Regions from separate parts of the Arthrobacter sp. Y3221087 genome, predicted to be linked through region 1. Evidence: riboswitches for the same ligand, from Rfam matches in the RefSeq annotation. Region 1 holds a riboswitch; each other region holds the start of a gene.
What was found. Region 1 has a riboswitch for thiamine pyrophosphate ahead of thiO (glycine oxidase ThiO). Riboswitches for the same ligand answer to the same signal wherever they lie in the genome.
Positions count from the first base shown of each region.

Region 2: it holds a riboswitch for thiamine pyrophosphate, as region 1 does, so the genes downstream of both, thiD (bifunctional hydroxymethylpyrimidine kinase/phosphomethylpyrimidine kinase) here and thiO (glycine oxidase ThiO) in region 1, are expected to answer to the same signal.
Region 3: it holds a riboswitch for thiamine pyrophosphate, as region 1 does, so the genes downstream of both, thiC (phosphomethylpyrimidine synthase ThiC) here and thiO (glycine oxidase ThiO) in region 1, are expected to answer to the same signal.

Region 1 is NZ_JBNHFE010000001.1:1,162,426-1,172,123, forward strand. Features, by position in the region: gene AC5RUO_RS05565 (aminopeptidase P family protein) at 1-878, opposite strand, end outside; gene AC5RUO_RS05570 (PHP domain-containing protein) at 959-1,807, shown strand; gene AC5RUO_RS05575 (DNA-methyltransferase) at 1,811-2,683, opposite strand; gene AC5RUO_RS05580 (DEAD/DEAH box helicase) at 2,692-4,365, opposite strand; gene AC5RUO_RS05585 (RNB domain-containing ribonuclease) at 4,665-6,176, opposite strand; gene thiE (thiamine phosphate synthase) at 6,259-6,990, opposite strand; TPP riboswitch at 7,018-7,136, shown strand; gene thiO (glycine oxidase ThiO) at 7,129-8,451, shown strand; gene thiS (sulfur carrier protein ThiS) at 8,448-8,684, shown strand; gene AC5RUO_RS05605 (thiazole synthase) at 8,689-9,504, shown strand; gene AC5RUO_RS05610 (4a-hydroxytetrahydrobiopterin dehydratase) at 9,548-9,698, shown strand, end outside.
Region 2 is NZ_JBNHFE010000001.1:1,608,620-1,618,317, forward strand. Features, by position in the region: gene AC5RUO_RS07640 (DUF4233 domain-containing protein) at 1-191, shown strand, start outside; gene ndk (nucleoside-diphosphate kinase) at 271-684, shown strand; gene AC5RUO_RS07650 (vitamin K epoxide reductase family protein) at 756-1,424, opposite strand; gene AC5RUO_RS07655 (Rne/Rng family ribonuclease) at 1,861-5,229, shown strand; TPP riboswitch at 5,379-5,476, shown strand; gene thiD (bifunctional hydroxymethylpyrimidine kinase/phosphomethylpyrimidine kinase) at 5,484-7,034, shown strand; gene rplU (50S ribosomal protein L21) at 7,297-7,605, shown strand; gene rpmA (50S ribosomal protein L27) at 7,664-7,927, shown strand; gene obgE (GTPase ObgE) at 8,043-9,632, shown strand; gene proB (glutamate 5-kinase) at 9,622-9,698, shown strand, end outside.
Region 3 is NZ_JBNHFE010000001.1:1,523,833-1,533,530, reverse strand. Features, by position in the region: gene trmD (tRNA (guanosine(37)-N1)-methyltransferase TrmD) at 1-300, opposite strand, end outside; gene rimM (ribosome maturation factor RimM) at 301-849, opposite strand; gene AC5RUO_RS07245 (RNA-binding protein) at 953-1,195, opposite strand; gene rpsP (30S ribosomal protein S16) at 1,197-1,619, opposite strand; gene AC5RUO_RS07235 (hypothetical protein) at 1,850-2,290, opposite strand; gene AC5RUO_RS07230 (VOC family protein) at 2,378-3,253, opposite strand; gene AC5RUO_RS07225 (amidohydrolase family protein) at 3,342-4,433, opposite strand; TPP riboswitch at 4,513-4,620, shown strand; gene thiC (phosphomethylpyrimidine synthase ThiC) at 4,615-6,450, shown strand; gene AC5RUO_RS07215 (alpha/beta hydrolase) at 6,518-7,252, opposite strand; gene ffh (signal recognition particle protein) at 7,368-8,951, opposite strand; gene AC5RUO_RS07205 (glucose-6-phosphate dehydrogenase) at 9,036-9,698, shown strand, end outside.

The sequences.
Region 1 (9,698 bases):
GCGAAGAAGGCTCCCTCCACCACCCGTTCACCCCGGGCATGGGTAAGGGCGCGGGGCAGTGACTTCACCACTTCCTCGAAACCTTCAACGGTGGCTGCCACCGCAGTCTTCATCTGTTCGATCTCCCACTCGTCCTTGAGCAGGCGCAGCTCGGAGAGGGCCTCACTGAGCTTTTCGTCCAGGGCGTCGAACACGCCCAGGTCCAGGTTTTCCGGATCCCTGGCGGTGTTGTACCGGGCGGTGTCCACAAGCGCGTCAATATCTTCATCCACTTTGCGAACCAGCCGGATGGAGATGCCGCCGATTTCCGGGGCGCCAACATCCTTGGTGACGGCCGTCTCCAGCTGGTCGATATGGGCCGTCGCCAGGCCCAGGCGTGCCTCAAACTCGGCCAGCGTGGGCCGGGCGCCGATCCAAAATTCCCCGGACCGCGCGTCGGCATAGAACTGCTCTGTGTCGCGGCCGGCCAACGGACGGAAGTAGAGCGTGGCACTGTGGTGCCCGCCGTCGTCGCCCTTTCCCTCCTCAACTGGCTCAAGGATCAGGACGGCGTCCGGCTCGTGGTCCAGGCCCAGGCCCGTCAGGTGGGCGAAACCGGAATACGGGCGGAACCGGTAGTCGCAGTCGTTAGAGCGGACCTTCAACGGGCCCGCGGGGATCACCAGGCGTTCGCCCTTGAACTTGGCGGAAATGGCCTTGCGGCGGGTCGCGGCATAAGCAGCAACAGCATCACGGTCCGGCAGCTCCTCGCTGGCCGGTGCCCAGTTGCTGGCCATGAAGGCCTTGAAGGCGTCGGAACTGGGCCGCTGCGAGCGGTTGTTGACACGCTCTTCCAGCGGCTGGGAAGCAGAGTTCAGGGTGTTATCGGCATCGTTCACGGGACCATCGTCTCACCAGCTCCGCGGCGATGCGAACGGGCTTCCGCCGGGGGCGGCGCCGGGTCTACTAGTCTGGACAGGTGAGGATTGACCTGCATGCCCACTCCAATGTTTCCGACGGCACGGAGAAACCCGCCGACGTGGTGGCCTCCGCCGCGCGCGCCGGGCTGGACGTGGTGGCACTGACTGACCACGACTCCACAGACGGATGGGAGGAAGCATCCGCGGCGGCTGTTGAGCATGGCGTGGCCCTGGTGCCCGGGATGGAAGTGTCCTGCCGGACCGCTGAAGGCATCAGCGTTCACCTCCTGAGCTACCTGCACGACCCCGCACACGCCGGCCTGCTGGAGGAAATCACCAAGGCCAAGGACGCCCGCCTCACGCGTGCCGAGCGGATGGTCACGCTCCTCGCCGAGGACTATCCGCTCACCTGGGACGACGTCATCCACCATGTGGCGCCTGGCGCCACCCTCGGCCGTCCCCACATCGCCGACGCCCTCGTGGCCGCCGGTGTGGTGGAGGACCGCTCCGAGGCCTTCGCCACCATCCTCACCTCGCGGTCGCGCTACTTCATCCAGCACTACGCGCCCGACCCCGCCACCGCCGTCGAACTCGTCCGCGCCGCCGGCGGCGTCCCGGTGTTTGCCCATCCGGTGGCGACCGCTCGCGGCAGGACCGTGGGGGAACGCACCTACCTGGAGATGATCGACGCCGGCCTGGCAGGCCTGGAGATCGACCACCGGGACAACGCGGAGGAAGGGCGGGCCTTCCTCCGGCGGCTGGCGGCGAAGCACGACCTGCTGGTGACCGGTTCCTCCGACTACCACGGCACCGGCAAACCCAACCTGTTGGGCGAGAACCTCACGTCCCCGGAAGCCCTGGCCAGGATCGAGGAACTGGGTACGGGGACCGCCGTCGTCCGTTCCTGACGCTTAGCGGGGCTGCCGGCTGACGAGCGTGGCGTGCGCGCCCAGCCGTTTGGCCATGATGTCCACCGCGGGCTGGTTCTGGTCCACGCAGACGAACTTGCGGCCCAGCTTGGCCGCCACCGCGCCCAGGGTTCCGGAGCCGGCGAAGAAGTCCAGGCACCAGTCGCCGGGACGGCTTGAAGCGGCGACGACGCGGCGGACCAGGCCCTCCGGCTTCTGCGTGGGGTATCCGGTTTTTTCCTTGCCAGTGGGGGAGACGATGGTGTGCCACCAGACGTCCGTGGGCAGCTTGCCCAGTTCCCGTTTGGCGGGGGTGACCAGGCCGGGAGCCATGTACGGTTCCCTGTCCACCTCGGCACTGTCGAAGTGGTACTTGGCGGGGTTCTTGACGTAGACAAGGATGTTGTCGTGCTTGGTGGGCCAGCGGTTTTTGGCGCGGGCGCCGTAGTCATAAGCCCAGATGATCTCGTTCAGGAAGCATTCCCGGCCGAAGATGGCATCCAGCATCACCTTGGCGTAGTGGACCTCGCGGTAGTCGAGGTGCAGGTACAGCGTTCCGTCCTCCGCCAACAGCCGCCACGCCTCCACGAGCCGCGGCTCCAGGAAGGACCAGTAGTCGCTGAACGCGTCGTCGTAACGGTGCAAAGCACCCTTGATGGTGTCGTAGGAGCGGCCCTTGAAGCCCACGCGGTCGCCGCCGCCCTCGGCGTTGGCCACCATCCTGGTTTCCTGCCGCCGTTGTGGCCTGCCGGTGTTGAAGGGCGGATCCACATAAATCAGTGTGAAGGCGCCGTCCGGCAGCGTGGGGAGGTACTCCGCGTTGTCCGCGTGCACCACCAGGCTGCCGCCGTCCGGCGCCCAAACAGTGTCAGTCATCGGGGCAGTTAGCCCTCGGTGCCAGGCTGTGCGCCCTTGTCAGTGCCGGCAACCACTTCGCCGTTGCGGCGGCGGGTGCGGGTACGGGTGCGGCGGGCACGCGTGGGCTGCTCGCCGTCGTTCTGTCCAGCTTCGCCGGCGGGCGCGGAGGCTGCCGCCGGGCCTGACGTACGACGCCGGCGCTCACCGGAGCGGCCGGCGGGCTCGCCGCCACGGCCATCTTCGCGGCTGCCGGAATCCTGGCGTCCGCGCCCGGCACGGTCACGGCCGTCCCCGCGGCCGCCGCCGCGGCTGTTCTTCTTCCCGGTTTCGCCCAGGTCCTCCAGGACCTCGGCGTCCACACCGGCAAGGGTGCGCTTGTCGCGCGGGAGCCGGCCCTTGGTGCCTTCGGGAATGTCCAGATCGGTGTAAAGGTGGGGCGAGGACGAGTACGTCTCCACCGGCTCGGGCACGCTCAGCCCCAGGGCCTTGTTGATCAGTCCCCAGCGCGGCATGTCGTCCCAGTCCACGAAGGTGACCGCGGTACCTTTGTTGCCGGCGCGGCCGGTGCGGCCCACCCGGTGCAGGTAGATCTTTTCGTCTTCGACGCACTGGTAATTGATGACGTGGGTGACGTCTTCGACGTCGATGCCGCGGGCCGCGACGTCGGTGGCCACCAGGACATCCACCTTGTTGTTGCGGAAGGCGCGCAGTGCCTGTTCGCGGGCGCCCTGGCCCAGGTCGCCGTGGATGGCGGCGGCGGCGAAGCCGCGGTCCACCAGTTCCTCTGCCACCTTGGCGGCGGTGCGCTTGGTCTTGGTGAAGATGATGGTGCGTCCGCGGCCTCTGGCCTGCAGAATGCGGGCCACCACTTCGGTCTTGTCCATGCTGTGAGCGCGGTAGATCAGCTGGCGGATATCGCGCTTGGTCAGCCCCTCGTCGTCGGGATCGGCGGCGCGGATGTGGGTGGGCTGTGTCATGTATCGCCGGGCCATGGCGATGACCGGGCCGGGCATGGTGGCGGAGAACAGCAGCGTCTGCCGGACGGCCGGGGTGGCGGCGATGAGGGTCTCGACATCGGGCAGGAACCCGAGGTCCAGCATCTCGTCGGCCTCGTCCAGGACCACGATCTTGACGTTCTTCAAGCTCAGGTGCTTCTGCTTGTACAGGTCGATCAGGCGCCCGGGGGTGCCCACCACAACCTCCACGCCCTGCTTCAGCGCTTCCACCTGCGGCTCGTAGGCACGGCCGCCGTAGATAGTGGCGATGCGGGCGTTGCGCTTGCGGGATGCGGTCTGCAGGTCGTTGGCCACCTGGACTGCCAGTTCGCGGGTGGGGACAATCACCAGTGCCTGCGGTGCACCCGGGACCGCCAGCTTGGCGTAGCCGGGGTCGTCCTGGCCGATGACGCGCTGCAGGGCGGGGATGCCGAAACCGAGGGTCTTGCCGGTGCCGGTCTTGGCTTGGCCAATGATGTCGTGCCCGGACAGTGCCACCGGCAGGGTCATGGCCTGGATGGGGAAGGGGTGGGTGATCCCGGCGTCGGCCAGCGATTCGACGATGTCCTCACGGACGTTGTAGTCGGAGAAGGACTTCTCCGCGATTTCGTGCGGCTTCTCGTCCGAGATGATGGTCTCTTCCGGCTCAATCACCTCGGTGCCGGTCTCGTCCGTCAGAAGCTGGTGGGTATGCAATTCACTCACAGGGAGTTTCCTTATTCATTTGGGCATTGGCGCTGCCTGCTCGACGGGCCGGCCGCAAGGCCGGTCCGGAGCACGCTCGGGCGCACAAGCATTTCCAGTGGAAGCCGATCGCGGGCTATCTAATGCTGGCACTGGTGACCAGCGGGCAAATCTCAAGATCGCGTAGGGGCGGGCTTGTTGGTTTCAAATCAAGGAAATCAACGACCGGGCATCCATTTCTACTTCTCCAGTCTAGCCGTACAGGGCCGCAATCCCGGCTTTTGCACCCTTCGGGGCGGGAAGCCGGCCCGCAACGGGCGTCAGCCGACCAGTTCGAAGTGGACCTCGCGGGTGGCAATATCGGAGGAAAGCAGGCGGACGCGGACCTTGGTGCCGGACTCCAGGTCGCCGGCGCAGCGGGCTGTTACAGCAGGTTCGGCGATCTGGATGATGCCGGAACCGCCGTTGCCGTTACCGTTCTTCCCGTTTCCGTTCTTCCCATTCCCATTGCGGGGGCTGCCGCCGTTGCCGTTGTCCTTTTGGGGCTTCGAGCCGGAGATGACGATGGCATCAAACTCCTGGCCGACATGGTTGACCAGCAGCGCGGCCTCCACGGTATCCAGCGCCATCCGCTCCATCCGGGACGCCAGCTGGTCCGAGCCGGCCATGATCTCGGGAAGCGACGGCAGGGCCTGCCGCGCCCAGCCAGGAACGTTGCCGCCGTTACTGAGAGCCTCGCAGATCACCAGCACAAAGCGGTCCACCAGCCGGCGCAGGGGAGCGGTGGTGTGCGCGTAGGCCGCACCGATGGCGGCCTGCACAGCAGCCTCCGGTACGATGCCGTCAAAAGCGGTGTATGAGGCTCCGCGGAACAGCATCCCCGCCGAGTGCATGATTGCCAGCTGCCGCGGTTCGGTGGGGTCCAGGCTGCGCAGGTACTCGCCGTAGCCGACCTCGCCGTCCCACGGTTTCCCCAGCACCTCCGTCTGGAGTTTGAAGTGGTTCAGGGAGCGTTCGTCCGGCGCGGGCATGGTCCGCAGGATGCCCACCTTGCCGTCCAGCATGAGCTGCGCGGCAGCCATGCCCGTCATGAGCGAAATCTGGGCGTTCCAGTCCTCCACGGGCAGCTGCGGCGCGGCGGCGATGCGGTAACCGCCGTCGGGGAGCTGGACGATCTCCTGCTCCGGCATGTTCAGGCTGGCGCCGTCACGGGCGCGTTCCAGCTCCACGCGCTTGAGGCCAACCTCTTTCAGCAGCTGCAGGACCGGGGATGCGGTGCCGGCGTCCAGTTGGGCCTGCGCGCCCTTGTAGCTCAGCTTGGCGCGGCTGCGCATCCGTGCCCGTCTGACTGTGGCAGAGGTGACTTCGGCATTGCCGTCCAGGCGGAAGTCCCAGACGAAGGCCGGACACTCCTGGCCAGGCAGCAGGCTCCCCGCCCCTTCGCTGATGACCTCCGGATGCAGCGGAATTCGGCCGTCGGGGGCGTAGAAGGTCTGCCCGCGGCGCCGCGTTTCCTGGTCCAGCGGTCCGCCCGGCTTCACGAAGGCCGGAACGTCGGCGATGGCGTACAGCACGTGGTAGCCGCCGCCGTCGGCCTCTATGAAGAGCGCCTGGTCCAGGTCCGTGGACGAGGCCGGATCGATGGTGATGAATTCGACCCCGGTCAGGTCGTGGGACGGAAGCTCCAGCGCGGCCACGGCCGCTTCGGCGTCCCGGACCGCGTGCTCCGGGTATGGCCCGGGCAGCTCCAGCTCGGTCCGCAGCGCGCCCAGGGCCTCTTCCAGCGCGTTGTTGTGCTCATGGACGTTGGGAGCCAGCCGATGGTGTGACACGAAAATCAGCCTAGCCCGAAGACCGCCGAATATGCAGGCCATTGGCGGGATAGAAGGCAGGGCCGTGTTGCCCGCCGGCAGGTCAGGACGCGGCAGCGTCCAAAACGGCCAGGAGTGAGGCCGCCGCCGCGGCGGGATCCGCCGCTTCGGTGATGGCCCGCACCACCACAATCCTCCGGGCCCCCGCTTCCACCACCTCGCTGATATTGGAGTGGTCGATGCCGCCGATGGCGAACCACGGCACCTCGTTGCCGGTTTTGGCCGCGGCTGCTGCAGCGTATTTCACCAGCTCCGGTCCCACGGCGGCCCGGCCCGGTTTGGTGGGGGTGGCCCAGACCGGCCCGACGCAGAAATAGTCCAACCCGGCAGGCCCTGCGGCGGCAACGAGTGCGGCATCCACCTGTTCCGGGGTGTGGCTGGAGAGTCCAATGGCGGCGTTGCCGTTCAGCAGGGTGCGTGCCGCGGGCAGGGGGAGGTCCTTTTGCCCGATGTGGAACACCGGCGCGCCGGACAACACCGCGACGTCGGCGCGGTCATTCACTGCCCACAGCCGGCCATGGCGCTGCGCAGCCTCCCTGAGGACGGCCAGCAGTTCCAGCTCCTCGGCAGCCTCGATGGTCTTGTCGCGGAGCTGGATAATGTCCACTCCGCCGGCGAAGGCGGCATCCACGAAATCCCTGAAGTCACCGCGGTCAGCGCGGGCGTCAGTACACAGATAGAGGCGGGCAGACTTGAGCCCTGCGGTTCCCTCGGCGGTGGTGAAGGCATCGGTTGCGGAGGCGCCGGCAGCGGCAGCGGAGTGGGACACATTCATGGCTGCAAGCCTAGTTCCTCTACACTTGCCTCGTACTGCGGGAGCCTGCGGCAGCTGTCATAAAGCGCCGGGCTGAGAGGGCGTCAGAGCCGACCGCTTGACCTGATCCGGGTAATTCCGGCGTAGGGAAGGAGACACATGGGCACCCCCAACACAGCACCCCCGCAGCCCCCCAACGGCACCATCAGGGCCGACGTCGCAGTCATCGGCGGCGGAGTGGTGGGCCACGCAATCGCCTGGGAAGCACAGCGCTCAGGCCGCAGCGTCGCGCTGATCGACGACGCCCCCGGCTCCGGCGCCAGCTGGGCGGCAGCCGGGATGCTCGCACCGGTGAGCGAGCTGCACTACCAGGAAGAGGATCTCCTGGACCTGATGCTGGCCTCTTCCGCCCGGTGGCCCGGCTTCATCGCGGACCTGTCCTGTGCATCCGGGGAGAAAACCGGGTACCTGACGACGCCCACCCTCGCCGTAGGTGCCGACGCCGCCGACCGCCGGGCTTTGATGGACCTGCGCGCGGTCCAGCAGGCCAATGGCCTGGCTGTTGAGCCGTTGACCGTCCGCGAGGCGCGGCGGCGGGAACCTTTGCTCAGCCCCGCCATCGCGTGTGCCCTCGACACCCCCGCGGACCACCAGGTGGATCCCCGGCTCCTGGTGTCCTGCCTTCGCAACGCCCTCGCCGGGGAAGCCGCCGGCCGCGGCCCCGCAGTTGCGGGCGCAGTGGAAGGCTACGCGGTGCCGGACAGGGCCTTGGGCCTGCTGTGGGCGGATGACACTGTTGCGGGAGCCCGGCTCGCCGGCGGCGGCACAGTGCTGGCCGGAGAAACCGTGGTGGCCAATGGACTGGATGCCGCTGCGCTGATGGACTTGCCCGCGGGCCTGCTCCTGCCGCTGCGGCCGGTCTACGGGGACATCCTCCGCCTCGCCGTACCGCAGCACCTCCGGCCGCTGGTGACGGCCACCGTCCGCGGCCTGGTCCGCGGCGTGCCGGTGTACATCGTCCCCCGGGAGGACGGAACGGTGGTGATCGGAGCCACCCAGCGTGAGGATGCCCTCGCCGGGGCCGGTGCCGTACCCCCGCAAGCCCTCCGGTCCGCTGCCGGAACGGTGTCCGCAGGCGGCGTCTATCAGCTACTCCGGGACGCGCAGGTCCTGGTCCCGGCCGTGGCCGAGCTGGAATTGCTTGAATGTACGGCGCGGGCCCGGCCGGCGACCCCGGACAACGCCCCGCTGCTGGGCAGGGTGCCCGCCGCTCCGGGCTCCAACCCGGGCGGGCACATCGCCGGCCTGATCATGGCCACCGGATTCTTCCGGCACGGCGTCCTCCTGTCACCCGCAGCCGGCGCCATCTGCCGGGACCTGATGGACGGCACCGCGGACCCCCGCTGGGAAACGTTCAACCCTGGCCGCTTCTCCGGCCGCCAAACCTCCGCTGCAAGCGTCAACATCAAGGAGACAGCATGAACATCACCCTGAACGGAAACCACCATACGGTGGCTGAGGGGGCCTCCATCACCACCCTCATCAGCGAGGTCACCGGCCGTACCGTGGGGGCTGACGGCCAGGCCAAGGACGGGAACAGGCTGGGTGTCGCCGTGGCGCACAACGCGCAGGTGGTTCCCCGGAGCCAATGGTTCGCCACGGCGCTCGCCGACGGTGACGACGTCGAGCTTGTCACGGCAGTGCAGGGAGGCTGACACCATGACCGAATCCGATACCCTGACCACCACGGTTGTGCCCAACCTGGACGATGCCCTGGTTATTGACGGGGTGCCCCTGGCGTCCCGGCTCATCATGGGGACCGGGGGCGCCCCGAGCCTCGACGGGCTTGGCGCAGCACTCCTGGCCTCCGGCACGTCCCTGACCACCGTGGCAATGCGGCGCTACTCCACCGCGGAGACGGGCTCGCTGTTCCAGCTCCTGGTGGACCACGGCATCCGGGTACTGCCGAACACCGCCGGCTGCTTCACCGCCCGGGACGCCGTCCTCACTGCCGAACTCGCCCGCGAGGCGCTGGAAACGGATTGGGTGAAGCTCGAGGTCATTGCCGACGAGCACACCCTCCTTCCCGACGCCGTCGAGCTGGTGGAGGCCACCGAACAGCTGGTGGACCGCGGCTTCAAGGTGTTTGCGTACACCAATGATGACCCGGTCCTGGCGCTGCGGCTGGAGAACCTCGGCGCCACCGCCGTGATGCCGCTGGGAGCGCCCATCGGCACGGGACTGGGAATCCTGAACCCGCACAACATCGAGCTGATCGTCTCCCGCGCCTCCGTCCCGGTGGTCTTGGACGCCGGGATCGGTACGGCCTCCGACGCCGCCCTGGCCATGGAGCTCGGTTGCGACGCCGTGCTGCTGGCTACGGCGGTCACGCGGGCGCAGAATCCGGCCCTGATGGGGGAGGCATTCAAACACGCCGTCATCGCCGGTAGGCTGGCGAAAGCGGCGGGCCGCATTCCCCGCCGCGAACACGCGCTGGCATCGTCGGCAATGGAAGGCCGGGCCGAGTTCCTCTAGGCCGGGACCGTGCCGGCTGATGCCCCTCAAGCAAGGAGCAGCAGTGGCCGGCAAAGATGCCCTTCCCCAGGAACAGATCCACCAGGCCCTCGCAGGGCTGCCCGACTGGCGATACCACGATGGCGGGCTGGTGACCGCCTTCAAGACGCCGACGGCGGCTGCCGCACTCGAGCTGATTGCCGCCGTCGGACGCA
Region 2 (9,698 bases), 450 kb from region 1:
TGGTCCTGACCGGTATCTTCGAGCCCGCCATGTTCCTCGTGGGGGCCTTGTTCGCACTTGCCTGGTGGTACGGAATCAGGACCGGCATCCGGCTGGACCGCGAAGCCGCCCAGCGGGAGCGCGAGCAGGCCGAGTGGGAAGCAGCCCACCCGGACCAGGCCGCCGGGCCCGGCCAGCCGCAGACCCCCTGAACCGGACTGAACCGACCGGACCCTGCCAGCGGGTCCCCGTAGACTTGTCCCGAAACCCCACCAACGCATTGGAGCAGTTGTGACCACTGAGCGCACCCTCGTCCTGATCAAGCCCGACGGCGTCGCCCGTAACCTCACCGGTGCCATCCTGGCCCGCGTCGAAGCCAAGGGATACACCCTTGCTGAATTGAAGAAGGTGGATGCCACCCGCGAACTGCTCGAGCAGCACTACGAGGAGCACGTTGGCAAGCCGTTCTACGAGCCGCTGGTTGAATTCATGCTCAGCGGGCCCGTGGTGGCGGCCGTCTTCGAGGGCCACCGCGTCATCGAAGGCTTCCGCTCGCTGGCCGGCACTACCGATCCCACGACGGCGGCCCCGGGCACCATCCGCGGCGACTTCGGCCGGGACTGGGGCCTGAAGGTCCAGCAGAACCTGGTGCACGGCTCCGACTCCACCGATTCAGCCGAGCGCGAGATCAAGATCTGGTTCTAAAGGACCTGAACGAAGCAAAGGAAAGGCCGGTGTTCATTAGAACACCGGCCTTCCCTTTGCTGTCGTTGCGGCTAGAAACCTGACGTCCCGGCGAACACCTGGATGAACGCGAAGAAGATGCTGGCGGCCACGGCCACGTAGAGCAGGGCCACGATGATCCAGCCGGAATCAGCCACCAGGCGCGCAGCGCCGGTGCGGATGGGGATGATGCCGGCGCTGATGTTCCGGATGGTCACCCAGATGAAGAGGGGGATCATGGCGGCCCACACGATCATGCAGAAGGGACACAGGATGTGGATGTCGTAGAGGGCCTGCGACCACAGCCACACCACGAAGGCGAATCCGAGCGTGACGCCCGTCTGCAGGCCCACCCAGAACCAGCGGGCAAAGGTGGCGCCGGACAGCAGTGCCATGCCCACGGTGATGATGACGGCGAACGCCACGATCCCGATAAACATGTTGGGGAAGCCGAACAGGGAGCTCTGCCAGGTCTTCATCACATCCCCGCAGGAAATCCAGGGATTGACGTCGCATACTGTGGTGTGGTTCGGGTCCTGGAGCACGGCAAGCTTTTCCAGGACCAGCGTTCCCGAGGCCAGCCAGCCGACGGCGCCGGTGATCACCAGCAGCCAGCCGAAAGGCCGGTTGCGGGCCATGAAGGGCACGGCTGCGGAACTGCTGTCCGGGCCGGTGGTCCGGTCCGCGGCTTCGGTGCCGCTGGCGGGGGAGATGCTGGGCATTGGTATGGCGTCCTTTTCGTCCGGTGCTCCTTGCCCGATTGTAACGCCGCGGGCTGGAAGCCATTCCCAGGAAATAGGGCAGCAGCCTCCGCCTCCGCCGTGATTTAGTCCGGATGTGAGAGAATGAACCTGGCTGGAAGCCGATCCACATTCGGACTCCGGTCCGGTGGACTGTTCTCAAGACCGCCAATGATGAGCAGGGCAGGCTTCGAAGGCTGACGGCACTCCCGCGACTCCATTGGACGGCACCTGGTTGTGGCATGTAGAACAACGGGTTTCAGGACATCCCCCGGCTCCCACGGGCTGCCGCACCCCAATGCCGGTGCGAACCTGGGAGTATCCACTTGACTTCTGTCAACGCCTGCGGGTTTTGACAATATGTGCCCCAGTGGGTGCCGGATGTGGCGGTACGTCAGGGGCAGGAGTGTAGCTGCATATGGAAAACGAGCAAGACCTGGCCGTTAACGGCGATGCGGCGGCCACGGAGGCCCCCGTCGCACCCAAGCGGACCCGCCGCAAGGCGGCGCCGAAAACCGACGACGCCGGTACCGCCGGCGAAGGCACCGTTCCGGCCGACGCCGCCACCGCGGAGAACGTTGAGGCTGCGGCCGAGGAAACCAAGGCGCCGGCCCGCCGCACCCGCGCCCGTAAAAAGGTTGACGCGGCGGAGCCCCTCCCGGCCTTCGCCGGGGATGCCGCAGAGACTGCAGCCGCAGAGACTGCAGCTGCTGGGACTGACACGGTGGAGGGCGCGCCTGCTGCTTCGGAAGCGGAAGCAGCAGAGAAACCCGTCCGCCGCCGTCGGGTTGCCACCCGGAAGGCCGCTGCCCCGGCAGCCGAAGCTGCAGCAGCGCCCGCTGCGGAAGCTGCCCCGGCGGAAGCTGCTCCGGCGCAACGGGAGCCGGCAACTGCCGGCGAGGCGGTAGAAACCGGTGCCTCCGCCGCAGCGTCTGCCGAGGAGCAATCACCTGAGGCAGCGCCGGAAGAGGCACCCGCAGCCCAGGACGCCGGCCAGGCGCCGTCGGACGCGGCCGCTGCAGGCGATGCGCCGCAACACGCCGCTGCAGGGGAACCCGCCGAAACGGAGGAGCCTGCGAAGGAAGCTGCCAGCCCCTTTGCCTCTCTGTTCCTGGAACCGGCTTCCCCCACTTCCGTACTGTTCCAGGCCCCGGACCTGAGCACTGTGGTGCGCCCGGCTCCGGCCGTCCCGGAGGATGTGGAAGAGGACGACGCCGAGGACGGAGACGCCGACGATTCCGCCGGCCGCCGCAGGCGCCGCAGCCGAGGCCGCCGCAGCCGCAGCCGCCTCGAAGATCGTGACGCGGAGGCTGCCACTGACGGCGAAGCCGGCGACGACGCCGAAGCGGAGGGCGACGAAGCGTCCGCGCTCCTGGAAGAGGGCGTCACATCCCGCCGGCGGCGCCGGCGGCGCCGCGGTGACCAGGACCTCGAACTGACCGGCGGCGGGGATGACGATCCCCCCAACACCGTCACCCGTGTCCGCGCCCCGCGCGCGGTGACCGAGCAGGCCGCCAGTAACCGCGTGACCAGCGTCAAGGGTTCCACCCGGCTGGAAGCGAAGAAGCAGCGCCGGCGTGAGTCCCGCGATACCGGCCGCCGCCGCACGGTGATCACCGAGGCCGAGTTCCTGGCGCGCAGGGAATCCGTGGACCGCCAGATGATCGTCCGCCAGCGCGACGACAGAATCCAGATCGCGGTCCTCGAGGACGGTGTCCTCGCCGAGCACTTCGTCTCCAAGACCCAGCAGGACTCGCTGATCGGCAACGTCTACCTGGGCAAGGTCCAGAACGTGCTGCCCTCCATGGAGGCAGCATTCGTTGACATCGGGCGCGGTCGCAACGCCGTCCTGTATGCCGGCGAGGTCAACTGGGAGGCCGTCAACCTCGAAGGCAAGCAGCGCCGCATCGAAAACGCCCTTAAGTCAGGCGACACCGTCCTGGTCCAGGTCACCAAGGACCCGGTCGGCCACAAGGGCGCACGCCTGACCAGCCAGATCTCGCTGCCCGGCCGTTACCTTGTGTACGTTCCCGGCGGGTCCATGACTGGCATCTCACGCAAGCTGCCCGACGTCGAACGCAACCGGCTTAAGCGCATCCTCAAGGACCGCCTCCCGGAGCAGGCCGGCGTCATTGTGCGCACCGCGGCCGAAGGGGCGTCCGAGGAAGAGCTGACGCACGACATCAACCGGCTCCGCGCCCAGTGGGAAGGCATCGAAAGCCAGTCCACCTCTACCAAGGTCCTGGCTCCCGAACTGCTGTACGGCGAACCGGACCTCACCATCAAGGTTGTGCGCGACGTCTTCAACGAGGACTTCTCCAAGCTGATTGTGTCCGGTGAAGAGGCTTGGGACACCATCGAGGCCTACGTCACCTACGTTGCCCCGGACCTGGTGGGCCGCCTTGAGAAGTGGATCAAGGACCAGGACATCTTCGCCGCCTGGCGAATCGACGAGCAAATCCACAAGGCCCTGGAACGGAAGGTCTTCCTGCCGTCCGGCGGTTCCCTGGTGATCGACCGCACCGAAGCCATGACCGTGGTGGACGTCAATACGGGCAAGTTCACGGGCAGCGGCGGCAACCTTGAGGAAACCGTCACCAAGAACAACCTCGAAGCAGCCGAGGAAGTGGTGCGCCAGCTCCGCCTCCGGGACATCGGCGGCATCATCGTCATCGACTTCATCGACATGGTCCTGGAATCGAACCGGGACCTGGTCTTGCGCCGCCTGGTGGAATGCCTGGGCCGCGACCGCACCAAGCACCAGGTTGCCGAAGTCACGTCCCTGGGCCTGGTCCAGATGACCCGGAAGCGCATGGGCACCGGGCTCCTGGAGGTCTTTGGCGAGCAGTGCGAGGCCTGCGCCGGACGCGGCGTCGTCACCCACGACGACCCCGTGGAGCACCGCCGCGCCAACATCGTTGCTGCCGAGCACCACGTGCAGCGCACCGACAGCCGGCCTGACGCCCGTGCCGAAAGCCACCGGAACGAGGGCCAGCGGACCGACAGCAGCCAGCCCGGGGGACGCCCGGACCGCAAGCGGCGGCGCGGACGCGGCGGCCAGCAGCCCGATGTTGCGCCGGCGCCCGCTGTGCATGTCCACACCGTCCACCCGGACCCGGCCGACGCCGAGCGCCACGCCAAGGCTGAAGCCACCAGGCTGGCCCTTGCCAACATCGCGGCGGCTGCGCATGCGGCGCACCTGCATGACGACGAGGTCGCGGCGGCGAGGCAGGCCCAGTCGGCCCAGCCCGCGGCGCCTGCCGTGGAAGAGAAGCACGACGCCGGTACCCCGCCACGGCCTGCGGCTGTCCTGACCTTCGGCGGCGAGAAGGTTGCCCTGCCCTTCGTGGAGCACGCGGAAGAGCAGCCGCCCCGCCCTGCCCTCACCCTGGACAGGCTCGCGGAAGCCTTCGCCCACCTGGGCGAAACGGCGCCTGCCGCCGAAACCCCCGCGGAAGAACCGGAAGCCAGGCAACCCGAGGCCAGCCCTGGCGAGGCGGAGCAGCCGGTTCCTGCAGAAGCGGAGAAGGACTGGTCTGACCACACGGTGGACCAGTCCCGCCAGCGCCGGCCGCGGCGCAACCGCAGCGCCAGCCGCGCCCAGGGTGCAGCCAACGAAACCAGCGTGCAGCAGCACGAGAACGTTCCGGCACCCAGCGCCGGACACAGCCATGCTGCCAAGGCCCCGGAAACCGGATCGGCCTCACAGGAACGCAAGGAAGGCGCGCCCAAGCCCGCCGAGGCGCCCATCATCCTGGGCGTCGGGGTTCCTGCCTCTGAGCTCTAAGCCCAGGCAGGGCCACTGTGTGACCCGGGAAGTCCCCGCCTTATGGGCCGTTCCCCTCCGTATTCCGGGGGGAACGGCCCATAAGGCGGGGACTTCCTGCGTGCGGTGGCTGTCACTTTTCCCGGCTCCCAGGTCAGCGGCTAGGCTGGGTAACCGACACGGGGTGCCGCGCGAAGGGCCGGCTGAGATCCAGACCCGTTGAACCTGTCCGGCTAGTACCGGCGAAGGGATGTCCTTTGTCTTCGACCCTCTTTATGCCCGCGGAAACTTCCCAGCCCGGCGCCGTCCCGGATGCAACCGTCCAGGCCGCGCCCGGCCAGCCAGCGCTGCGCCGGGACGTGCCGCGCGTCCTGTCCATTGCCGGTTCGGACCCGTCCGGCGGCGCCGGCATCCAGGCGGACCTGAAAAGCATTGCGGCGCACGGCGGCTACGGCATGGCTGCCATCGCCGCCCTCACCGCGCAGAACACCCGCGGCGTGGCTGCCGTCCACCTGCCGCCCGCGTCATTCCTCGCCTGCCAGCTGGATGCCATCAGTGACGACATCAGCATCGATGCCGTCAAAATCGGCATGCTGGGCGACGCCGGAGTAATCGCCACAGTCCGGACCTGGCTGGAGAAGGTGCGTCCCGCCGTCGTGGTCCTCGACCCGGTAATGGTGGCCACCAGCGGTGACCGGTTGCTTCAGGAATCCGCCGAGGCGGCGCTCCGCGATCTGCTGCCGCTGGCCCACCTCATCACCCCGAACCTGGCCGAACTTGCCATGCTCGTGGGCGAAGAACCCCGGGATTCCTGGGCCGGGGCCCTGGAGCAAGGGCGGAAGCTGGCCGATGCCACCGGAGCAACCGTGCTGGTGAAGGGCGGCCACCTGCCAGATGCGCAATGCCCGGACGCACTGGTGAACACCACCGGCCTGCTGCGGGCGGAGGTCATCGAGGTACCGGGGGAGCGGGTGGCCACCAGGAACAGCCACGGAACGGGGTGCTCGCTGTCCTCTGCAATGGCCACGGTGCAGGCGCGGCGGGGGGACTGGGAGGCGTCGCTGCGGGAAGTGAAGCCCTGGCTGGCGGGGGCGCTCGCGGACTCCGCCCGGCTTGAGGTAGGGGCCGGCAACGGGCCCGTGCACCACTTCCACCACCTGCGGGCCGTTCCGCAGCCGGGGTCATTCGAAGCCCTGCTCCGGACTGAAGCTGAAGCGGACCTGGACGCCATCTACAGCCTGGACTTCATCCGCGGCCTGGTCTCGGGCAGCCTGCCGGAAAAGGAGTTTGCCTATTACCTGGCCCAGGATGCCATCTACCTGAACGGCTACTCCCGCGTGCTGGCACGGGCAAGCGCCCTGGCCCCCACGGAGGCGGAGCAGCTGTTCTGGGCCGGATCCGCGCAGCAGTGCCTGGAGGTTGAGTCCGAGCTGCACCGGTCCTGGCTCAGCTCGCGTCCCGTCCAGGCCGAACTTGGCTCCGTAACAAAGTCCTACGTCGACCACCTCATGGCGGCCTCGGCGTCGGGCAGTTATGCGGTGCTTGCCGCGGCTGTCCTGCCGTGCTTCTGGCTGTATGCAGAGGTGGGCAGGACCCTCCACGCCCAGTTCCTCGCCGCGGGCGAACCGGCAGGCCACCCCTACGCGGAGTGGCTCCGGACGTACGCTGACGAGGACTTCGCCGAAGCGACCCGGAAGGCCATTGCCATTGTGGATGCGGCCGGGCGGAGCGGCTCGGACGCCGAGCGGGCAGCCATGGTCACGGCCTTCAAGCAGTCCTGCCGCCTGGAAGTGGACTTTTTCGACGCGCCGCGGCTGCACGCCTGAGCCTGTGGCGCCCGTCCCGCCGGTACCATGGTTGGTGCGCGGCCCCGCCGTCCGGCCGGCCTGTGGTTCCTATCACAGCCGGCGCGCAGGAGCCAGCCTCATTTGCGGCCGAAGACAAAATTAGCGTAGTCTAGTTCTTCGGTGCTTACGCCAACACTTGGGTTATGACCCCACGGCGTTGAGGCACAGCGAGAAGCCAGCCTGTTAGAGCCGGTTCCGCACGCAAATTTAGTTAGAAACGTCGAGAGAAGTGAGTTCCCAAGTGGTGTACGCGATTGTCCGCGCAGGCGGCCGCCAAGAGAAGGTTTCCGTCGGAGACTTCGTTACCCTGAACCGCGTCGCCGGTGGGGCTGGCAGCACCATTCAGCTGCCCGCACTGCTCCTGGTTGACGGTGACAAGGTCACCTCTGCCGCTGCTGACCTGGCCAAGGTAACTGTTACGGCTGAGATCCTGAACGACCTCCGTGGTCCGAAGATTGTGATCCAGAAGTTCAAGAACAAGACCGGTTACAAGAAGCGCCAGGGTCACCGCCAGGAACTGACCAAGGTCAAGATCACTGGTATCCAGTAACCTTCGTTACTGTTCAGGTTTTTAGCAGATCCCCAGAACTTAGAGGCAGGCATTTCAAATGGCACATAAAAAGGGCGCGAGCTCCACTCGCAACGGTCGTGATTCCAACGCTCAGTACCTCGGCGTAAAGCGCTTCGGCGGCCAGGTTGTTTCCGCCGGCGAGATCATCGTCCGCCAGCGCGGCACCCACTTCCACCCGGGCGCCGGCGTGGGCCGTGGCGGCGACGACACCCTGTTCGCACTGACCCCGGGCGCCGTTGAATTCGGTACCCGCCGCGGTCGCCGCGTCGTCAACATCGTTGCTGCTGCAGCTGCAGAGTAACAACCAGCATTAAAGCGGTGGAGCGGGCCTGATGGCCCGCTCCACTGTTCTTTTAACCGCATTACAATCGTGATGGCGCTTTCGGCGCCGCGAAAACAGCACTGAGGAGATTTACGTGGCCAGCTTTGTAGACCGGGTAGTACTGCACGTATCCGGCGGTAGCGGCGGCCACGGGTGCGTCTCCGTCCACCGCGAGAAGTTCAAGCCCCTCGGCGGGCCCGACGGCGGCAACGGCGGCAATGGCGGCGACGTCATCCTGCGCGTGGACCACCAGACCACCACCCTCCTGGACTACCACCACGCACCGCACCGCCACGCCACCAACGGCGGCCCCGGCATGGGCGACTGGCGCGGCGGCAAGAACGGGGAAACCCTCGTCCTGCCTGTTCCCGACGGCACCGTGGTCAAGTCCAAGGACGGCGCCGTCCTTGCCGACCTCGTGGGCGAAGGCGCCGAGTATGTGGCCGCGGCCGGCGGCATCGGCGGCCTGGGCAACGCTGCCCTCGCATCCCAGAAGCGCCGTGCGCCGGGCTTCGCGCTGCTCGGCATCGAGGGCGAGTCCCGGGACGTCGTCCTGGAACTGAAGTCCATCGCTGACATCGCGCTTGTCGGGTTCCCGTCAGCGGGCAAATCAAGCCTCATCGCCGCCATGTCAGCCGCCCGCCCCAAAATCGCCGACTACCCGTTTACCACCCTGGTGCCCAACCTGGGTGTGGTGCAGGCAGGGGACGTCCGCTTCACCATTGCCGACGTTCCCGGGCTGATCGAGGGTGCCAGCGAAGGCAAGGGCCTCGGCCACAACTTCCTGCGCCACGTGGAGCGCTGCGCCGCGCTGGTCCACGTCCTTGACTGCGGCACCCTGGAATCGGACCGCGACCCCCTCAGCGACCTCGCCATCATCGAGGCCGAGCTCGAAAAGTACGCCGTGGACATGAGCTACGCCGGCCAGGACGGCGAGGTGGTTCCGCTGAACCACCGGCCCCGCCTGGTTGCCCTCAACAAGGTGGACCTGCCGGACGGCAAGGACATGGCGGAATTTGTCCGGCCGGAGCTGGAATCCCGCGGATACCGGGTGTTCGAGGTGTCCGCCACCAGCCATGAAGGCCTCCGCCAGCTCGGTTTTGCCATGGCAGAAATCGTCAAGGCTGCCCGGGACGCAGTGGCAGCTGCGCCGCCCAAGGTGCAGCCTGCCGTGCTGCGGCCCCGCGCCGTCAACGAAACCGGCTTCCGGATCCGCCGCGAGGAAAAGAACCTCGAGCCGCTGTTCCGCGTCCTGGGCGAAAAGCCCGTGCGCTGGGTCAAGCAGACCGATTTCACCAACGAGGAAGCCATCGGCTACCTCGCCGACCGCCTGGCGAAGCTCGGCGTGGAAACGGAACTGTTCAAGCAGGGCGCCAAGCCCGGCGACACCGTGGTGATCGGCGAGGATGACGGCGTCGTCTTCGACTGGGAGCCCACCATGATGGCGGGCGCCGAACTCCTGGCCTCGCCACGCGGCACGGATGTCCGTTTTGCCGATATCGGCGACCGGCCCACCCGCAACCAGAAGCGTGAGGAACAGCAGGAACGCAAGGATGCCAAGGCCGCCGCGCGCGCTGAACTCGAAGCTGAGCGTAAGGCCGGCATCTGGACTGAGTCCGTGAGCAGCCGCCGCGTTGCCAAGCCGCTCAAGGAGAGTGGACTGGACGCAGACAATGAGTTCTAGGGCTGCGGCCACGGAACCGGTCACCGGTTCCGTGGACAGGAGCGTGCTGGCCAACGCCCGGCGGGT
Region 3 (9,698 bases), 360 kb from region 1:
AAGCGCCTGTGTGAAACGCTCCCCCGCCGGCGACGGGACGATCAGGACCGGCTTGCCGGCCCCTTCCGGACGGTCTCCGGCGATGGACGCAAGGGCCTGTGCCCAAGGCTCGGGCTTCATCACCATGCCGGCGCCGCCGCCGTAGGGAGTGTCATCCACCGTCCGGTGCCTGTCGGTGGTGAAAGTTCGCAGGTCATGGACCCGAAGATCCAGCAGGCCGTCCTGCCGGGCCTTTCCGATCAGCGAGAGTTCCAGCGGTGCCAGGTACTCCGGGAAAATGGTGACGACGTCGATCCGCATCTACGCCTTGCCTTCCTCACCGGGTGAGGCGGCGGCATCTTCGGAATTCAGTTCGAAGAGGCCGTCCGGCGGGGTGAGGAGGATGTATCCCTCCGCAATGTTCACTTCCGGGACGATCTGTTCCACGAACGGAACCAGGATTTCCCCGCCTTCCGGGGTGGTGACCATCAGCAGGTCCTGGGCGGGAGCGGTGTTCAGGGCGGCGACTTTGCCCACCACCTGGTCTCCTACGCGGGCTTCGAGGCCCACGAGTTCATGCTCGTACCAGCCTTCGTCGTCGTCCTCGTCCAGGTCCGCGGTTTCTATGAAGAGCTTGGCACCGCGCAGCGTCTCTGCGTGGTTACGGTCGGCCACCTCTTCGAATGCCAGGAGGAGAATGTCCTTGTTCCAGCGTGCGCTGGTCACCGTCAGCGGGCCGGAGGAAGCCGGCTCAACCACGAATTCGGTGCCGGGGACAAAGCGGTCCTCAGGAGCGTCTGTCAGGACCTGGACCGTGACTTCCCCGCGGATGCCGTGGGGTTTGCCGATGCGGGCCACCTGAAGCTGCATGTCTTCCTCTGTTCGGGTCGGTAAAGCGGGTGTTCTGGAAAAGACTCCGGCCCCTCCACCTGCAGGTGGAGGGGCCGGAGCAAAAACTGGTGTTGCCGTGCGCTCAGCGGCGGCGGTCGGTGTCGACGACGTCGACCCTTACCTGTTCGCCGCCGGCCAGTGCTGCGACGACGGTGCGCAGTGCGCGTGCCGTGCGGCCCTGGCGGCCGATCACCCGTCCGAGGTCATCCTGATGAACACGCACCTCGAGGGTGTCCCCGCGGCGGTTGCTCTTCGAGCTGACCTTGACGTCGTCCGGGGAATCAACGATCCCGCGGACCAGGTGCTCCAGCGCGTCTGCCAGCAATTTACTCAGCCTCGGTGGTCTCTGCTTCGGCTTCGGCCGGGGCCTCGGCGGCGTCCGACTTGGATGCCTTCTTGGTGATGGCTTCCGGGATGATCACGGAACCCTTTTCCGGGGCAACGAAGGCTTCCTTCTCAGACTTGGTCTTGAGGGTGCCTTCCTGGCCCGGCAGGCCCTTGAACTTCTGCCAGTCACCGGTGATCTTCAGGATCGCGGCAACCTGCTCGGACGGCTGGGCGCCGACGGACAGCCAGTACTGGGCACGCTCGGAGTTGACCTCGATGTACGAGGGCTCTTCGGTGGGGTGGTACTTGCCGATTTCCTCGATGGCGCGGCCGTCACGCTTGGTGCGTGAGTCCGCGACGACGATGCGGTAGTACGGGGCGCGCATCTTGCCGAGGCGCTTAAGGCGAATCTTTACGGCCACTTTTGTGGTCACTCCTGTTTCAGAAAAAGGGGGTGAGCCCGGTTTTCTGCACCCGTGGGGCGGGCCGTACTTGCGGGTTCGAAGGACAGGATCCGGACGCGGAGAGAGGGGCCACGCAGATCGAGTACCTGTTTATTGTGCCAGATGAGCGCCGCGATTTCGACTTGGCGCGGCGCGGGCCGCGGAAGGGGGTTGCAGGAAGGACGCCCCAGGACGGGCCGCGCCAACGGTTATGCGGACCAGACGTACAGTCCCGTCCGTTCTGAATCGTCGACGCCGCCGGCAAGTTCGGCCAGCTGCTGGACATACGCACGGGCCTGGTCAGCGCCGAACGGCATGTCCTCCTGTGCCGCCCACTGCTCGGCGACGTCGTCCAGGACGTTGCCTTCGCCTTCGGTTTCGTAGGTCAGCAGGTCGGCCAGCGCCCGGACCATGGCCGGGGGCACGGCAAGAAGGGAATCGCTGGTGACATCGACCATGGTCAGCTCGTAGTCTGCTCCCCCGGCGTGTACGGCCGTACCGGCCAGGTCCCCGAGCTGTTCCACCTCGTAGTCGGTGATGTCCGGGATGCGGACCCCCTGGCCGGCGGGGGCTCCCCCGCCTTCGTCCAAAAGACCGGCGCGCTTGAGCGCTGCATCATGGGTGGCGACAAAGATCTCGGTGAAGCCCATTGGGGTAACCTTCCGTCGAAAATGCGGCGGACGGGGCGGTCACCCGCACCGGCCTTTCGGTTTCAGCCTAGTACGGGGGCACCGGCGTCAGCGTACTGCCACCCGGATGTTGTTGCGCCACGGGTCCTCGAACCGCAGCTCGGCCCCGGTGTGGCGGGACGGAACCCCGGCGACTTTCAGGCGGTCAGCCAGCGCGCCGACGTCGTCACCGTTGGGCACTTCGATGAGCACCTCACCCAGGCCCAGCGTGTCCTTCCGGGGCCCGGCGCCCCGGCTGTTCCAGACGTTCATGGCCATGTGGTGGTGGTACCGGCCTGCAGAGACAAAGAGGGCCTGCCCGTGCCACCCCGCGGTCTTCTCGAAGCCGAGGATGCCAACGTAGAAGTTGCGGGCGGACTGCACGTCGCCCACCTGGAGGTGGACGTGGCCGACGCCGGCCGCGGTGGAGTGCTGCGCTTCCAGGGATTCCTCCGTGAGGTGCTGCTCGAGGTAACGCTGCGGCGGCAGTGCCAGGCTGTCCATCACCACGTCCGTCCCGTTCCAGGACCAGTTGCTGCGCGGCCGGTCCCAGTACAGCTCAATGCCGTTGCCTTCCGGGTCATTGAAATAGAAGGCCTCGCTGACGAGGTGGTCGGCGCTGCCGGTGAACGAATGCGGGTCGAAGCGGGCGGCGGTGGCGATGGTTGCAGCAAGGGAGGCCTGGTCCTCGAACAACAGCGCGGTATGGAAGAGGCCGGCCTCCCCCCTGCCCGGAAGGTTCAGTCCGGGAGCGGGTGCCAGGTGGACAAGCGGCTTCTGGCGGCGGCCGAGGTAGAGGCCGCCGTCCTGCTCGGCGACGACGTCGAGGCCGAGGGCGCGCTGGTAGTAGTCGGTCATGACCTTCATGTCACCGACCTTGAGCATCACGGTGCCCATGGTGAGGTCGGCGGGAAGAAGATCCTGGCTGGTGGCTTCTGCGGTCATTGAGTGCTCCCTGTGCTGGGGCCGAACTGAGGGAACGGCCTGTCACAGTTAAAATTACTTGAACCTTCAATTTATTCCAAGTACTTTTCTATGGTCCGCGGGTGATGATGCGGCCTCCCAGCACCACGTGGGAAAGATCCCGGACAGCTTCCGGCCGGGTGCGCGGATCCTCCCGGCAGAGAACGACGTCGGCACGCGCCCCCTCAGCCACGCCGTCGGCTCCGAGCCACTCCCGCGCCGCCCAGCAGGCAGCGTCCAGCGCAGCCGCCATGGGCAGGCCTGCCTGGTGCAGGGCAAGGATCTCGTCGGCGATCCTGCCGTGCCTGATGACGCTGCCGGCGTCGGTACCTGCGTAAATCCTCACGCCGGCGTCGTAAGCCTCACCCACCCGCTCCAGGCGCCGCTCCCACAGGGCCATCATGTGCGCCGCGTAGCGCGGGAATTTGTGCTGTGCCTGCGCAGCAATGTCGGGGAACGTGGCGATGTTGACCAGGGTAGGGACGATGGGCACGCCCTGTTCCGCAAAACGGGGAAGGTGCCGCGGCAGGAGCCCGGTGGCGTGCTCGATGCAGTCAATGCCCGCATCCAGCATCTGGTCAAGGGTGTCTTCGGCGAAGCAGTGCGCAGTAACGCGGGCGCCCTCGTCATGGGCGGCCCGGACGGCGTCACGGACGACGCCGGCCGGAAACGAGGGTGCCAGGTCGCCGGCTCCGCGGTCGATCCAGTCCCCGACGAGCTTGACCCAGCCGTCGCCGTCGCGGGCCTGTTTGCGCACGGCCTCCACCAGGTCCTCCGGTTCCACCTCGTCCGCGAAGCCGCGGAGGTACCGGCGTGTGCGGGCCACATGGCGTCCGGCCCGGATCAGCACCGGGAAGTCCCGGCCGCCCTGCATCCACCGGGTGTCGGCCGGTGAGCCGGCATCACGCACCAGCAGCGTTCCGGCAGCCAGGTCCGCCCGGGCCTGGCCCGCCGCGGCGTCGGAATCCACCGGACCCTCCGGCCCCAGCCCGATATGGCAGTGGGCATCCACCAGGCCGGGCAGCACCCACCCGTCCAGCACCCGGTCCGGAGCCTGCTGCGGGCGGATAAACGTCAGCACCCCGTCCACGGACCACAGGCCCCGGTGTTCGCTGGCCGGCCCGGTCAGCACAGGGCCGCTGAATTCTATGATTTCCGGCATCGGACTCCCTTTTCGCCGCCAGTCATGCTAGCACCGGCAGTCGTGGCAAGGATCTGCGAAGCGGCTGTGGTAGCTTCGTTCCTGACCACACGGGGGCCCCTGCAGGGGCTGAGATCGGGCTGAGGCAGCCTGCGACCGTCGAACCTGTCCGGGTAATGCCGGCGAAGGAAGTGAGTATTCCTTGAGTACACCAAATGAACAGCGGAGCCCTGCCCAAAACCAGTCCGGGAGCGCACTGCCGGACGGAAAGCCAGGGGCACCTGCCACCCGGTCACTGGCATCGCATGCGCTGGCCTTCATCGAAGATGGCGAATCCGGCATCCGGGTCCCGGTGACGGAAATCTCCCTGGAACCGTCCCCCAATGGAGAGGCGAACCCGCCCTTCCGCACCTACCGGACCGCCGGACCGGGCAGTGATCCGGTAATGGGGCTGCCGCCTTTCCGGGCAGCATGGATCGCGGAGAGGGGAGACACCGAGGCGTACAGCGGCAGGGGCAGGAACCTGCTCGACGACGGCCGCTCGGCTGTCCGCCGCGGCGCCGCGTCAGCCGAGTGGAAGGGCGCGCAGCCGGTGCCCCGCCGCGCCGTCGTGGGACGGACCGTGACCCAGATGCACTATGCCAGGCAGGGCATCATCACCCCTGAGATGCGCTTCGTGGCCCTGCGCGAAAACTGCGACGTGGAGCTGGTCCGCAGCGAGCTGGCGGCGGGCCGCGCCATCATCCCCAGCAACATCAACCACCCCGAGTCGGAGCCGATGATCATCGGCAAGGCATTCCTGGTGAAGATTAACGCCAACATCGGCAACTCCGCTGTCACCAGTTCCATCGCGGAAGAGGTGGACAAGCTGCAGTGGGCCACGCAGTGGGGCGCGGACACCGTGATGGACCTCTCCACCGGCGATGACATCCACACCACGCGGGAATGGATCATCCGGAACTCCCCCGTGCCGATCGGTACCGTGCCCATCTACCAGGCGCTGGAGAAGGTCAATGGCGAAGCCCACAAGCTGACCTGGGAGATCTTCCGCGACACCGTCATTGAGCAGTGCGAGCAGGGCGTGGACTACATGACGGTGCACGCCGGCGTCCTCCTGCGCTACGTGCCGCTGACAGCAAACCGGGTCACGGGCATCGTGTCGCGCGGCGGCTCCATCATGGCCGGCTGGTGCCTGGCCCACCACCAGGAGAATTTCCTCTACACGCACTTCGACGAGCTGTGTGAAATCTTCGCCAAATACGACGTCGCGTTTTCCCTTGGGGACGGGCTGCGGCCGGGCGCCACGGCGGACGCGAACGACGCCGCCCAGTTCGCGGAGCTGGACACGCTCGCGGAACTCACCCTGCGGGCCTGGGAATACGACGTCCAGGTGATGGTGGAAGGTCCCGGGCACATCCCCTTCCACCTGGTCCGTGAAAACGTGGAGCGCCAGCAGGAGCTGTGCAAGGGTGCGCCCTTCTACACCCTGGGTCCCCTGGTTACCGACGTGGCACCCGGCTACGACCACATCACCTCAGCCATCGGCGCTACGGAAATCGCCCGCTACGGCACGGCGATGCTCTGCTACGTGACACCGAAGGAACACCTCGGCCTGCCCAACAAGGACGACGTCAAGACGGGGGTCATCACCTACAAAATCGCAGCGCACGCTGCGGACCTGGCCAAGGGCCACCCCGGCGCGCACGAACGCGATGACGCCCTGTCCAAGGCACGCTTTGAATTCCGCTGGCGCGACCAGTTCGCCCTGTCACTGGATCCGGTGACCGCCGAGGCCTTCCATGACGAGACGCTGCCAGCGGAGCCGGCCAAGACGGCCCATTTCTGCTCCATGTGCGGGCCCAAGTTCTGCTCCATGCGGATCAGCCAGGATATCCGGGACGAATACGGAACCGCGGAAGCACAGGCGGCCCTTGCCGACCGGGCCACGGGGATGCGGGAGAAGAGCCAGGAATTCCTGGCATCGGGCGGCAAGGTCTACCTGCCGGAACCGCGGCTGCCCGAGACGGTTTCCACGTAGAAGCCTTCCCCTTCGTCCGGCTGGCAATTGGGGGCCGGCCGGACGGAGGGGAAGCCCGGGCGGTCCGTCAGGACGCGCGGGCGGACCGGGCCCTGCTGATGTCGCTGATAAAGGACCGGACGGCCCGGTCGCCGTCGGGGGAATCATGCGGCCGGTGCCCGCCGGCAGCGGTGCGGTGCACGGCTCCGGTTTCGCGGAGGTAGCCGGCAATTTCCTCATACAGGGGTTCCCATCCGCCGGTCAGGACCAGGGTGGGGACCCCGGGAACAATGTGCAGCGGCGCCTCCCAGGAGGGCGCCTGCAGCCGCAGTCGCCGGGCGGACCGCTTCTCCTCCGCGGTGGCCGGTTCCTGCAGGTCGGTGGCATAGACCCGCCGCACGAACTCGCGCTGGAAGTCTTCGTCGCTGAGCTGGTGCCGGACCTCGAACAAGGGCTGCATGAGGCCGATGTGGGCCGCCGTGGCCGGCAGTTCCGCCGTCAGCGACAGGCATGCCGGTTCCACGAGGGTCAGCGAATAGACGAGATCGGGCCGTTCCACGGCAGCCATCATGGCCGCGATGGCACCCTGGGCGTGGGCCACGACGTGGCCGCCGGCGGCGCCGCGCCCATCATCAGCGAGCGACCGCAACACGATGGCGGTATCCGCGGCGAACGAGGACTCCACCGGTTCGGCGACCGGATCGAAACCGTGGCGGCGCAGGAACAGAGCGTCGTAGGACAGTGCCATGCCATGCTGGCGCGGCCATGCTGCGGCACCGTAACTTCCGGCGCCGTGCACGAACACTACCCTCTGCTTGAACATGTCCCAACCCTATTCCACGGCACAGACTTCCCCGGGAACCGCCCCAGCGACCAGCATTCGGCGCCCGGCAGGGCGTTGCGGGAGTATCCCCTGCTGGTCAGCCCGGCGGAAGCCCCTACTTGCCGAGGAACTTGTCGAAGCCCTTGGGCAGGTTCAACTGGGACGGGTCGAAGTCGCCGGACTGCTGGCCGAAGGCAGCGCCGGTCGGGAGCGCCTTGGCGGCGTTAGCCCGGCGTGCCTCGGCTTCCTTCCGCTCCTGGGCGGCCTTGGCCGGATTGCCGGACTTTGCCTTCTTCTTCGGCGCGCTCTTGGCGTTCTTCCGCGCCCCGCCGCCGGCGCCGGGAAGACCAGGCATGCCCGGCATCCCCGGCATGCCACCCTGGGCCATCTTCTTCATCATCTTCTGGGCCTGGGCAAAGCGCTCCAGCAGGCCGTTGACCTCGGAAACGTGGACACCGGAACCGCGGGCGATACGGGCGCGGCGCGAGCCGTTGATGATCTTGGGGGCCAGGCGCTCGTGCGGTGTCATGGAGCGGACGATCGCTTCCACGCGGTCGATCTCGCGCTCGTCGAACTGCTCCAGCTGCTGGCGGATGTTCTGGGCACCCGGCATCATCATGAGCATTTTCTTCATCGATCCCATGTTGCGGATCTGCTGCATCTGGGCGAGGAAGTCCTCCAGGGTGAAGTCTTCCTGGTCGGCGAATTTCTTCGCCATCCGGGCAGCTTCTTCCTTGTCCCAGGACTTCTCGGCCTGCTCGATGAGCGTGAGGACATCGCCCATGTCCAGGATGCGCGAGGCCATCCGGTCCGGATGGAACAGCTCGAAGTCGTCCAGTCCTTCACCCGTGGAGGCGAACATGACCGGCTTGCCGGTGACCGACGCGACGGAAAGCGCGGCACCGCCGCGGGCGTCGCCGTCGAGCTTGGACAGGACGATGCCGGTGAAGTTCACGCCCTCGTCGAAGGCGAGCGCCGTGTTCACCGCGTCCTGGCCGATCATGGAGTCGATGACGAACAGCACTTCGTTCGGCACGATGGCGCGGCGGATCTGGCGCGCCTGCTCCATCATGTCGGCGTCGACGCCGAGCCGGCCGGCGGTGTCGACGATGACGACGTCGTGCAGCTTCTGGCGGGCTTCCTCGACGCCGGCGCGGGCCACTTCCACGGGATCGCCCGCGGGCCGGTCGAGTTCGGTGGAGGTGGCACCCGGGTGCGGAGCGAAGACGGGTACCTTGGCCCGCTCGCCCACCACCTGCAACTGGGTGACGGCGTTGGGGCGCTGGAGGTCGCAGGCCACCAGGATGGGGCTGTGGCCCTGGGCCTTGAGCCACTTGGAGAGCTTGCCGGCGAGGGTGGTCTTACCGGCGCCCTGGAGGCCGGCCAGCATGATGATGGTGGGGCCGCTCTTGGCGAGGCGGATGCGCCGGGTCTCGCCGCCCAGGATCTCCTGCAGTTCCTCGTTGACGATCTTGACGATCTGCTGGCTCGGGTTCAGCGCTGCCGACACCTCGGCGCCGAGGGCGCGTTCGCGGACCCGGCCGGTGAATTCACGCACCACGGGAACGGCAACGTCCGCGTCCAGGAGGGCACGGCGGATCTCACGGACTGTGGCATCGACGTCCGCCTCAGTGAGGCGGCCCTTGCCGCGGAGATTCTTGAAGGTTGCTGTCAACCGGTCAGACAGAGAATTGAACACGCGCCGCGCACTTCTTTCAGGAGATGATCGGGACTCGACTATCTAGGGTACCAAGTCGGGCCCGGCAGATGGCATGCTGGCAAAATGACGAGCCAAACAACTGTAAAAACCCTGCTCATCCTCGGCGCCTCGGGGGATCTGACCGGCCGGCTGCTCCTTCCCGGCCTGGCGCGCCTGGTGGCAAGGGGACGCGGGGCCGGGCTCCGGCTTGTCGGGGCAGGGTCGGACCCCTGGACGCCGGAGCAGTGGCGGGAACGCGTGCAGTCATCCTCCACTGCGGCGGCCGAGGCTGCCGGGGCCGACGGCCGGGATGCTCTGAAGTCGCTGGAAAAGGAGACCGTCTACCACCAGCTGGATGTCACCGCCGGTGGTGCCCTTGCGGCGTTACTGAACAGCCTCGAGGGACCGGTGGCAGTGTACTTCGCACTCCCTCCGAAGATCAGCCAGCTTGCCTGCGAATCCCTGCGGCCGGAGGACGTTCCGACCGGGACCCGGCTGGTGATGGAGAAGCCGTTCGGTTCAAGCGAGGAGTCCGCACGCTCCCTCAACCAAACCCTGGTGCGGCTCGTCCCCGAGGACCATATCCACCGCGTGGACCATTTCCTCGGCAAGGCCACCGTGCTGAACATCCTGGGGCTGCGCTTCGCGAACAACTTCCTGGAGCCGGTCTGGAACCGGCACCACGTCGAAAAGGTGGAAATCATCTTCGATGAGGACCTCGCCCTGGAGGGGCGCGCCCGCTACTAC